DNA from 2 places in the Cupriavidus sp. MPR-AND1C genome. Region 1 is predicted to be linked to the other one. Evidence: predicted binding sites of a transcription regulator. Region 1 holds the regulator's gene; the other holds the start of a gene.
The links. The regulator FNR, encoded in region 1, switches genes on or off when oxygen is low (the NO sensors DNR and NnrR bind a similar motif). The targets are predictions, from matches to a motif close to TTGATNNNNATCAA.
Positions count from the first base shown of each region.

Region 2: the regulator FNR is predicted to act here: its motif matches at 1,731-1,744, upstream of ubiU (ubiquinone anaerobic biosynthesis protein UbiU).

Region 1 is NZ_JBXASU010000066.1:22,166-27,519, reverse strand. Features, by position in the region: gene ccoP (cytochrome-c oxidase, cbb3-type subunit III) at 1-52, shown strand, start outside; gene ccoG (cytochrome c oxidase accessory protein CcoG) at 108-1,607, shown strand; gene AC1RWI_RS27565 (hypothetical protein) at 1,675-1,893, shown strand; gene AC1RWI_RS27560 (hypothetical protein) at 1,896-2,141, shown strand; gene fnr (fumarate/nitrate reduction transcriptional regulator Fnr) at 2,228-2,953, opposite strand; gene AC1RWI_RS27550 (sulfite exporter TauE/SafE family protein) at 3,252-4,016, shown strand; gene AC1RWI_RS27545 (hypothetical protein) at 4,147-4,482, opposite strand; gene scpB (SMC-Scp complex subunit ScpB) at 4,609-5,354, shown strand, end outside.
Region 2 is NZ_JBXASU010000126.1:11,559-16,912, forward strand. Features, by position in the region: gene AC1RWI_RS35160 (U32 family peptidase) at 1-415, opposite strand, end outside; gene ubiU (ubiquinone anaerobic biosynthesis protein UbiU) at 495-1,523, opposite strand; gene AC1RWI_RS35170 (NAD(P)H-dependent flavin oxidoreductase) at 1,836-3,017, shown strand; gene AC1RWI_RS35175 (type IV pili methyl-accepting chemotaxis transducer N-terminal domain-containing protein) at 3,234-5,261, shown strand; gene AC1RWI_RS35180 (response regulator) at 5,317-5,354, shown strand, end outside.

The DNA.
Region 1 (5,354 bases):
TGTCTGGGGCCTGTCCAACATCGGCGGCGCAGGCGAAGGGGGGAAGCAATGAGCCGCTGCGCTTATGCTTGTCAGCCCGACCCGCACCGCGGCGGGGGCGTTCGCCCATGAACGCCCCCGGACCGGAGCCGCTTGAAAGGAACGGGGCCGCGTGGGCGCCGCTGCGAGCACCTACACCTGATTCGGCGGACGCGGAAACGTCGGACGAGACCCTGTATGAAGTCCGCCGCAAGATCTATCCGCGCTCGGTGTCGGGTGCGTTCTCGAGCTGGCGGGTCTGGATGGTGGTCCTGACCCAGCTGTTCTTCTATGGCATGCCCTGGCTGCAGTGGAACGGCCGCCAGGCCATGTTGTTCGATCTCGGCGCGCGCAAGTTCTATATTTTCGGCCTGGTGCTGTGGCCGCAGGATGTGATCTACCTTGCCGTGCTGCTGGTGATCTCCGCAGTGTCGCTGTTTCTCTTCACGGCGATCGCGGGGCGGCTGTTTTGCGGCTACGCGTGTCCGCAGACGGTGTACACCGAGATATTCATGTGGATTGAGCGGCATGTGGAAGGCGACCGCTTTGCCCGTATCCGCCTGGACGGCGATCCTTGGAGCGCGCGCAAACTGCGCCTGAAGGCCACCAAGCACACGCTCTGGATCGTGATCGCGCTATGGACCGGCTTTACCTTCGTCGGCTATTTCTCGCCCATCCGCACGCTCGGCGCGCAGGTGCTGAGCCTCTCGCTCGGTCCGTGGCAGACGTTCTGGATGCTGTTTTACTCGTTTGCCACCTGGGGCAACGCCGGCTTCATGCGCGAGCAGGTCTGCAAGTACATGTGCCCGTATGCGCGCTTCCAGAGCGTGATGGTGGATCGCGACACCTATGTAGTCACCTATGACGTGGGCCGCGGCGAGCCGCGCGGCAGCCGCTCGCGCAAGGCGGACCACAAGGCTGCCGGGCTGGGCTCGTGCGTGAATTGCAGCATCTGCGTGCAGGTCTGTCCTACTGGCATCGATATTCGCGATGGACTGCAGTACGACTGCATTGGCTGCGGCGCCTGTATTGACGCCTGCAACCAGGTCATGGACAAGATGGCTTACCCGCGCGGGCTGATTCGCTATACCTCTGAGAACGCCATGCGCAGCGCGCTCTCCGAGACCGTGGCGCGCAAGCGCCTGGTGCGGCCGCGCACGGTGATCTACTCGTTGATCTGGCTGGCGCTGGTCGCCGGCTTCATGGTCTCGCTGGCCATGCGCACGCCGCTCAAGGTCGATATCATCCGCGACCGCGGCGCGCTGGGGCGGGAAGTGGAAGGGCGCTGGATCGAAAACGTGTACCGGCTGCAGCTGATCAACACGACAGAGGCGCCGATGCGCGTCGCCGTCAGCGCGGGCAGCGATGAGCTCAAGGGCCTGGTCGTGGAATATGACCACGCTGCGGGCAACCTGGAGCCCACGTCCAATCGCCTGATTCCCGTGCGGGTGCGCGTGCCGATCGAGTCCGCGGCGCAGGGCACGCACAAGATCGAGGTCACAGTGACCGCGGTGCCCGACGAGGGCGCGGGGAGTCATGGCGCGGAGATTCGACAGAGCACCAGCTTTATCGTGCCGCGCAATCTATGAGGCGGCTGAGACGCTGGATGCACCAATCCGCACGCAACATACGCGATCTAGATCTAGAGGAGGCCAGATGACGCAGCAAAGCAATCCCTGGTGGAAGGAGCCATGGCCGTGGCTGCTGATGAGTGGGCCATTCGTGGCCATGGTGGCCTGCGGGGTCACGATCTGGCTGGCCATGACCCATCCGGATCCGCCCATTGAGGAGGGGGTGGCTCGCCACGGCCTGGTGGTCGAGAAGGCGGGCAGCGGGGCACGCCAGGCAGCGCCGGTCGCGGCGCAAGCGAGGTGATCATGAGACTACGCTGGCTGATGTGGGTGCTGTGGCCCGCTTTCCTGGTCGCCGGGCTGACGACCGCGCTGGTATTCTCCATGGTCGATCCCGGCGACCTGCGCTTCTTCGGCCAGCCGGTCGAGGCATCGCGGGAGGCGGTCTACACCGTGGGCTTCCTGATCGCGTGGGTGCTGTGCTCGCTGTCGAGCGGCTTGACGCTGTACACCATGCCCACGCGGCTGGCGGACACGGACGAGCTGGAGTGAATGCGATGCGCGCCTTGCCGGTTCAGGCCAGCAGGCGCGGTATCGCGGCGAGCCGCCGCGGGCGAGGGTGGCCCGCGACGAGCACGTCAGCAGGACTTGTTGACGATCTGCTTGATCCCCGCCATGTCGACCAGCTTGACGTGGCGCTGGCGAATCTGGATCAGGCCGGCTTCCGCAAAGCGCGAGAACAGGCGGCTGACGGTTTCGAGCTTGAGTCCCAGGTAGCTGCCGATTTCCTCGCGGCTCATGCGCAGCACAAACTCGGAGGCCGAATAGCCGCGCGCGGACAAGCGCTCGGACAGGTTGATCAGGAAAGCGGCAAGCCGCTCCTCGGCACGCATCGATCCGAGCGTGATCAACATGACCTGGTCCTGCGAGATCTCCTTGCTCATCAGGCGCATGAACTGATGCTGCAGGGAAGGCAGGACGTTGGACAGCGTCTGGAGATCGCCAAAGCGCACCATGCAGACTTCGGTATCCTCCAGTGCGGTGGCGTCCGAAGCGTGCTGCATCTCGCCAAGGCCGTCGAGGCCGACGACTTCGCCGGGAAGGTGGAAGCCCGTGATCTGCGAGCGGCCGTCTTCCATTGTCAGGTGGGTCTTGAGCGTGCCGAAGCGGATCGCGTAGACGGCGGTGAGAGGATCTCCGAGGCGGTACAGGGTTTCGCCCTTGCGTACGCGCACCCGGTCCTGGACCAGCGTATCCATCTTTTCGAGGTCCTGCTGCGACATGCCGACGGGCAGGCAGAGCTGGCCGAGCGAGCAAGTGGAGCAGCGGGGCGACATCTCGGTAATGGGAATGGTGGTGAGCAATTGGGGCCTGTCGGTTTAGCGCAGTCAATCAAGCGCGATGTGGCAGGCGCATTGAGTTGAGAGCTTGACGTTGAGAGTCGTCGATTGGAAGCGCTATCCACATCGGCCTGGCGCGCGGGTCTTGCGGCAGTGCGCTATCTGTGCAGCGCGGCTTGCCGTGCCCGTCGTCATGTTGCGCGAGCGCACTGGTGTGCGCGGGCGCCAAGCTTCATGTTGATAGCGCCTCTTGGAACTGCGGGGGCGCGTTCGCCGCATTTTACCGCGTCGGACGTTGCGATTGTGTGATTGGGAGGAGAAGTTGACCATAGGCGTGCTTATCAGCGTATTTACCCTGGCTTTGCTGGGCGGCGTGCACTGCGCCGCCATGTGCGGCGGGATCGCGCTGGCGGCGGAGCAGGGCGGCGTTGCGCGCGTGCCCGCCACGGTGCTCCGGCGTCCCGGCCATTGGTTGCTGGAACTGCTTGTCATGCATGCCGGGCGGCTGAGCATGTATGCGGTGCTGGGGGCCTTGCTGGGCGCCCTTGGCGCTGGTGTCTGGAAGGCACAGTACCTGCCGCTGCAGCGTTGGCTGTTCGGGATCGGCAGCGTGATGTTGGTGCTGTCGGGCTTGTGGATGTTGCGCGGGCGCACCATGGGTACGGGTTGGCTGGAGCGGCTCGCCGCCCGTGGCGCGGGCGGTTTGCTGCGCGGCCTTGGCGCCGTCGGGGCGCGCTTGCCGGCTGTGGCCCGGGCGCAGGGGCAGGGCCGGTTGCTGCGGCGCTACGGCATGGGGCTAGCCTGGGGGCTGGTCCCGTGCGGCATGGTGTACGGCGCCCTTGCCATGGCGTTGCTGGCCGGCAATGCGCCGTCGGGCGCGCTGGTGATGGCCGTGTTTGGCCTTGGCACCCTGCCAAACCTGCTGGTGATCTCGGGCCTGTCCGGCTATCTCAGGCAACTTTCGCGGCGCCCGGCGTTGCGGGCTGGCGCTGGCCTTGCGGTGGTGGCCTTTGGCTTGGCCGGGGTGGCGCGTGCACTGCTTTTGCCAGAGACGCTTGCCGCGCATGGATTCTGCCTTGTCTTCTGAAGCGCCGTTTCGTGGTGTATTTGTCACTTCTGCGCTGAGCTAGCTGCGCGAATCGGTTGCAGGTTTGCCAGGGAATGCCATACAATCGCAAGAACAGCGATATCGCGCAGCGTGTTTCATCGTGGCATCGTCAGGTAGCATCCGCTGCATCAGGGATGCATGCCAGGAACACCCAGGCAGGCATCAGCGCCAGGGACCGTTCCCCATCCGCCGTCCGGTTAAAAAGATTCGGTTCAAAAGACCAGTCACGGCAGGGCGGGGTGAAATAGGTCAGCAGGCCCAATATCCGTATTTTCTTGCAACCGGTGCGTTCGACGATAAACGCCGTGCCGGACAGGTCCGCCACATCAGGGGGAAGGCGCGACGCAAGGGCTCCGTCGACCGGCAGATAAAGCCGGTGGCCGGGCGATCTCCTGCCGGTCAGGTCCGGCACCCGATGCAATAAAAGAAGGCGCACGGCTGGCATGCATCGAGCATGCGGTTGGCTGCGCGGCCAGATGGCGGTGGCAATCCCTACCGCTGAACCCGCAATCTCCAGTGCGCCCGGGATCAACCGGGGCGCAGGTGCAAAGACAGGCTGCACGCAATCAACATGAATACCCAAGAGGCGAAGATCGTCCTCGAGACCGCGCTGATCTGCGCGCAGGAACCCTTGCGCGTCAATGACTTGCGCCGGCTGTTTGCCGACGACGTCGGTGCCGACACCATTCGCGTGCTGCTGGAAGAGCTGCGCCGCGACTGGGAGCAACGCGGCGTGGAACTCGTGGCACTGGCCAGTGGCTGGCGTTTCCAGAGCCGCCCTGTCATGCGTGAGTACCTGGATCGGCTGAATCCTGAAAAGCCGCCCAAGTACTCCCGCGCCGTGATGGAGACGCTGGCGATCATTGCCTACCGGCAACCCGTCACACGGGGCGATATCGAGGAAATCCGCGGTGTCGCGGTCAGCACCGAAGTCGTGAAGAAGCTCGAGGATCGCAGCTGGATCGAGGTGATCGGCCACCGTGACGTGCCCGGACGGCCTGCGCTCTATGCCACCACCAAGAATTTCCTTGATGACCTTGGCCTGCGCACGCTCGATGAATTGCCGCCGCTGGAAGACATCCAGGCCCAGGCGCAGGTCGCGCTGCTGAATCAGGAGCCGATTGATTTCGAGGCGCTGGGCACGGTGCCGGCGGATAGCGACGAAGAGGCATTCGCGGAACCTGGCCATGATCAGGCTAGCGCTGCCGCGCTGGTTGTGGCGGATGCCGGAGAGGGGGAGCCGATCCCTTCCGGCGTGGTTGCCCTCGATGGTCTTGCGGCCGGCGCCACAGACGGCATCGCCGATTTGGTGGATGC
Region 2 (5,354 bases), on a different contig from region 1:
AGGCCAGCGTATCCGCGTGATACACGTTGAGATGCGGTCCGCACACGAAGGGGCGTCCATGCATCCGGTTGACCGCGCCGAGGTCGTTGGCCTCGACCAGATATTCTGTCTGCTCGCAAACGCGGTGCATGCAGGCAATATCGCTGTCGGACTCGACCAGCACCGGCGTCGAGAGCACGACGTCCTTGCCGGCCTCCTGCAGCATCTGCGCGATCTCCAGCCAGTGGGCATGGCGTAGCTCATGACGCCGGGTACAGACGGTTTCGCCCAGGTAGACGCGGTCGACCGCGGAGTGCGCGACCTCGGCATAGAACTGCATGACCGTGGCACGCGGCCAGTAGTACAGCAGCGGGCCGAGCGAGATGCCCAAGCGGGCCGCCGTGGCGGCGGCGGGGTCGATCATCGAATCGTTCATGGGTAGTTGGGTTCCAGAAGAAAGTTGGCATGCCGTGAGGCATGAGGAATGCAGCCGGCAAAGGCGCGACGGACCTGCCTTAGCGCCACGGCCGGTCGTACGCGCCCTGGGTAACCTGGTCACCCTCGGCGTGCCGGCCAAGCACGCCCTGCCATTCCTGCCGTGCTGTGAAGCGCGCCGGATCGGTGCACGCCGCGTCGATCGCCGCGCGCAGCACGCCGACCACATCGCCCACATAACGCGGGCTGCGCTGGCGGCCTTCGATCTTGATGGCAGCGATGCCCATGCCGATCAGCGCCGGCAGCAGCGACAGCGCATTGAGGCTGGTCGGCTCCTCGAGCACATAGCCCCGTTCGCCTTCCACCTCGAATCGCCCTTTGCACAACGTCGGATAGCCGGCGGCCTCGCCCGGCGCGTAGCTGTCGATCAGGATGCCGGACAGCCGCGCCTGCATGGTTCCCTCGCGCTCTTCCCAGCGTACCGCGTGCGCGGGCGAGCACACCCCCTTGTTGTTCGGCGAGTCGCCAGTCGCGTAGGAGGACAGCAGGCAGCGGCCTTCGGCCATCACGCACAGGCTGCCGAAGCCAAACACTTCGAGCTCCACGTCGGTCTGGCGCGCTAGCTTGCCAATCTGCGCCAGCGTCAGCACACGCGGCAGCACCACCCGGTGTATGCCGAAACGCGCGCGCATCAGCTCGATGGCGTCGGCATGCGTGGCCGAGCCTTGCACCGACAGATGAAGACGCAGTTGCGGATGGCGCTCGCGGGCATAGGCCATGAGGCCGGGGTCGGCCATGATGACCGCGTCAGCGCCGAGTTCCGCCGCGGCATCGACGGCGCGATGCCAGCACGTGACCGCACCCATCTGCGCGAAGGTATTGATGGCGAACAAGACTTGCGCGCCTTGCGCATGGGCCTCGGCCACGCCTGCCTGGATGTCGGCCTCGGTGAAGTTCAGCCCGCCGAAGTTGCGCGCATTGGTGGCGTCGCGCAGGCCAAGGTAGACGGCGTCGGCGCCACGTTGCAGCGCCACGCGCAGCGCCGCCAGCGAGCCGGCGGGCGCAACCAGTTGCGGTCGGCGCGTTGCGCCGGATGTGTTGGGTGTCATTGGATAGGCTCAACGGGGTCAACAGGGTCAACGGGGTTTAGGAGTCCGCATGCGCCGCGGTGGCGGCGAACGCCTGTGAGGCACGATCCTAGCCAAGCCCGGGGGCGAACCAGTTGACCAGGCGCAAAAGCGTGGGCTGTGGCGCGCGCATGGAACAGCGGCCCTCCGCCGAGTGGCATAGGCCATTGGTATCGTGCCGTGCGCGGCTTGATCCAGCGCAATTCCCCGGCCACCTGCCCATGCAACCCTATGCCGGTTTCCTGTATCGCCCGGCACCTCCGCCGGCGAGCGGGATGTCTTATCGAGGGTGATATGCAAGAGCAATGGCTAAAGCTGATGGGCCGCCGGCTGGTCCCGGTGGTACAGGGCGGCATGGGTATTGGCATCTCCGCGCACCGGCTCGCGGGCGCGGTGGCGAGCCAGAACGGCATGGGCACCATTGCCAGCATCGATCTGCGCCACCATCATCCGGACCTGCTGGCGGCCACCGCCAAATCACGCGACAAGGACAAGACGGAAGCGGCGAACCTGGTGGCCCTGGATCGCGAGATCCAGGGCGCGCGGCGGCTCTCCGGCGGGCGCGGCGCCATCGCGGTCAACGTCATGAAAGCAGTCAGCTCGCATGCCGCGCTGGTCCGGCAGGCTTGCGAGAGCGGGGCCGATGCGATCGTGATGGGCGCGGGACTGCCCCTCGACCTGCCCGACCTCACGGCCGGCCACCCGAACATTGCGCTGATCCCGATCCTGTCGGATTCCCGTGGCATCGGCCTGGTGCTGCGCAAGTGGATGAAGAAAAACCGCCTGCCGGACGCGATCGTCGTCGAACATCCGGCGCACGCCGGCGGCCACCTCGGGGCTTCGCGCATCGAGGACCTCGGCGACCAGCGCTTCTCCTTCACCCGCGTGCTGGCCGAATGCCGTGAACTGTTCGCCGGGCTGGGGCTGGCCTGGGACAGCGTACCCCTGATCCTTGCCGGCGGCATCAACACCCACGCCAAAGTCCGTCACTGGCTGGATCAAGGCGCCGCCGCCGTGCAACTGGGCACGGCCTTTGCCGTCACCGAGGAAGGCGATGCACACCCGGCCTTCAAGGAAGTCCTGGCCAGTGCGCATCCCGGACAACTGAGTGAATTCACCAGCGTGGCCGGCCTGCCAGCACGCGCCGTGCTGACGCCCTGGCTCAAGCGTTACCTGTCGCGTGAAGCCGCGCTGCAGACCCGCGCCAAGGTGCGCGACTGCCTCGAAGGCTTCGACTGCCTGCAGGCCTGCGGCCTGCGCGATGGCGTCGGCCGCGTGGGCCAGTTCTGCATCGACCTCAAGCTGGCCCAGGCCATGCGCGGCGACGTGGAACGCGGGCTATTCTTCCGTGGCAAGGGAGCCTTGCCGTTCGGCGAGGCCATCCGTCCGGTGCGCGAACTGATGCATTACCTGCTCACCGGCGAAATGCCCGCGGGCGCCGGCACGCAGCGGGGCACGGTGGCCCCGGCCATTTGACTGCACCCGCCTCACCGCACTGACCGATTCATCCCGGTCTCGACGCCGGAAATTGCGTCACGCCATGATATTTAAGGAAAGTTAGCCAAGCGCCACCCGGCGACGCAGGGGATATTGATTTTGCGCAAGTCGCCACGCCGGCTTCGCGTCAATAATGCGACAAGCCCCTGAAGCGCCGATCCAGACCGAAGACGTCCGCCGGGGGGCCGGAGCCATATGGTAGATCTCACGCCCCCTTCCCCGTCCGCTTTCCCGCCCGCTTCCCCGTGCGCTTCGCGGCACGCTTCCCCCGTGGAGCAGTCCTTCCCGGCGCTGCCTGGCCAGGCAGCGTTGCCTGGTTTGCGCCACCGGCTGTCGACACGCATCGTCTCGCTCTCGCTGGGCGCGCTGCTGATCGTGCTGGCCATGATTTCCGGGACGCTGTGGCTGTCATGGCAGCTCGAAGGCGCGGGCGCGGCCATCAATGATGCGGGCAGCCTGCGCATGCGCGCCAATCGCGTCGCCATCGAACTGGCCAGGGCACATGCCGGCGAGCGCCATCAACTGGATGCGCAGATCACCGGGATGGATGCCACTCTGGCACGCCTGCGCCAAGGCGATCCGGCGCGGCCCTTGTTCCTGCCGGACGACCCCGGCATCCGCGCACAACTGGAGCGGGTCAGCCATGACTGGAACCAGCGCATCAAGCCCAGCGCGCTCGCCGACCTGGGCGTCGCAACCGGCGAAGCGCCTGCCTACCCTGCCGCGCTGGCCGCCTTTGTCGATCAGGTCAATCGCCTGGTCAGCATGATCGAGCAGGAGAACGCCACCAAGACCACCCTGCTGCGGCTGTCTCAGGCCGGACTCGCGGCAATGGCCTGCATGGGTACGGTGGCCGTCATCTACCTGCTCTACATCTGGATCATCCTTCCGGTCATGCGCTTGCAGGATGGCTTGCAGCGCATGGCCGCGCGGGAGTTCTCCCTGCGCCTGCCGGTGGAGACGCGCGACGAGTTCGGCATGCTGGCGGACGGTTTCAACCGGATGGCCGGCGAACTGGAGGGGCTATACCAGGACCTGGAAGCACGCGTGGCGCAGAAGACCGCCGAGCTGGCGCGGCACAACCGCGACCTCGCGGCGCTTTACGACATGGCCGCCTTTCTCAATATGCCGAATGACAGCGAGGCGCTTTGCCGCGGCTTCCTGGAGCGCGTGATGCAGCAGTTCAATGCCGACGGCGGCAGCGTGCGCATGATCGATGCGGACCACGGCCAGCTGCACCTGGTGGTGTCGGCTGGCTACTCGGCTGCACTGGAAGAAGCCGAGCACTGCATGAGGGTGGACGCGTGTTTTTGTGGCGAGGCGGCCAGCGAATCCGTCGTACTGATTGAAGATCTCAGCAAGGGAGCCGCACTCTCGGCCGGCCGGCCAGCGTCCGATGCGCGCTTCGGCTGCGCGAGGGAAGGCTTCCCGGGGCTTGCGGTGTTCCGCATAGAAACGCAGCGCACGGTGCTAGGCACCTTCTCCCTGCACTTCCGCCAGCCGCTGAAGCTGCCCGCCTCGGATATCCGCCTGCTCGAGACCTTCGGACAGCATCTCGGCGTGGCGCTGGATCATCTGCACCTGTCGGAAACCGCGCGCCAGCTTGCGGTGGTGGAAGAGCGCAACCTGGTAGCACAGGGCCTGCACGACAGCATTGCCCAGGGCCTCAACTACCTGAACCTGCAGGTGCAGGTGCTGGAAGACGCGGTCTCGCGCAGCGATATGGACGAGACGCGCACCATCGTGCCGCTGTTGCGTTGCGGTGTGGAAGAAAGCTATCAGGATGTGCGCGAACTCCTGCTCAACTTCCGCAGCAAGCTGGCGCATGGTGAGTTGCGCCAGGCAGTGGAAGACACCGTGGCGCGCTTCCGCCGCCAGAGCGCAACGGAGCTTGCCCTGGCGTTCAATGACGCGCAGGGCGGGCCGCCCCTGCAGCCGGAGCAGCAATTGCAGGTGCTGTTCATCCTGCAGGAGGCGCTGTCCAATGTGCGAAAGCATGCGCGCGCCGGCCACGCCAGCGTCATCGTGCGCAATGGGCGCACCTTCAGCATGGTCGTGGAGGACGATGGCGAAGGCTTCGACCCCATGGAGCCGGCCGCCGACGATCAGGCCCACGTGGGATTGCACATCATGCGCGAGCGGGCGGCCCGGCTTTCGGCCAGCCTCCGGATCGTGGCCGCGCGCGGCACGGGCACGCGCGTTGAGCTCATCCTGCCTCGGTAACCAACGCCACGGCCGCCGGCCGCCCTCGCTCGCCTACTTCGTTCAAGTGAATATCATGACCATCCGCATCCTCCTGATAGACGACCACTCCCT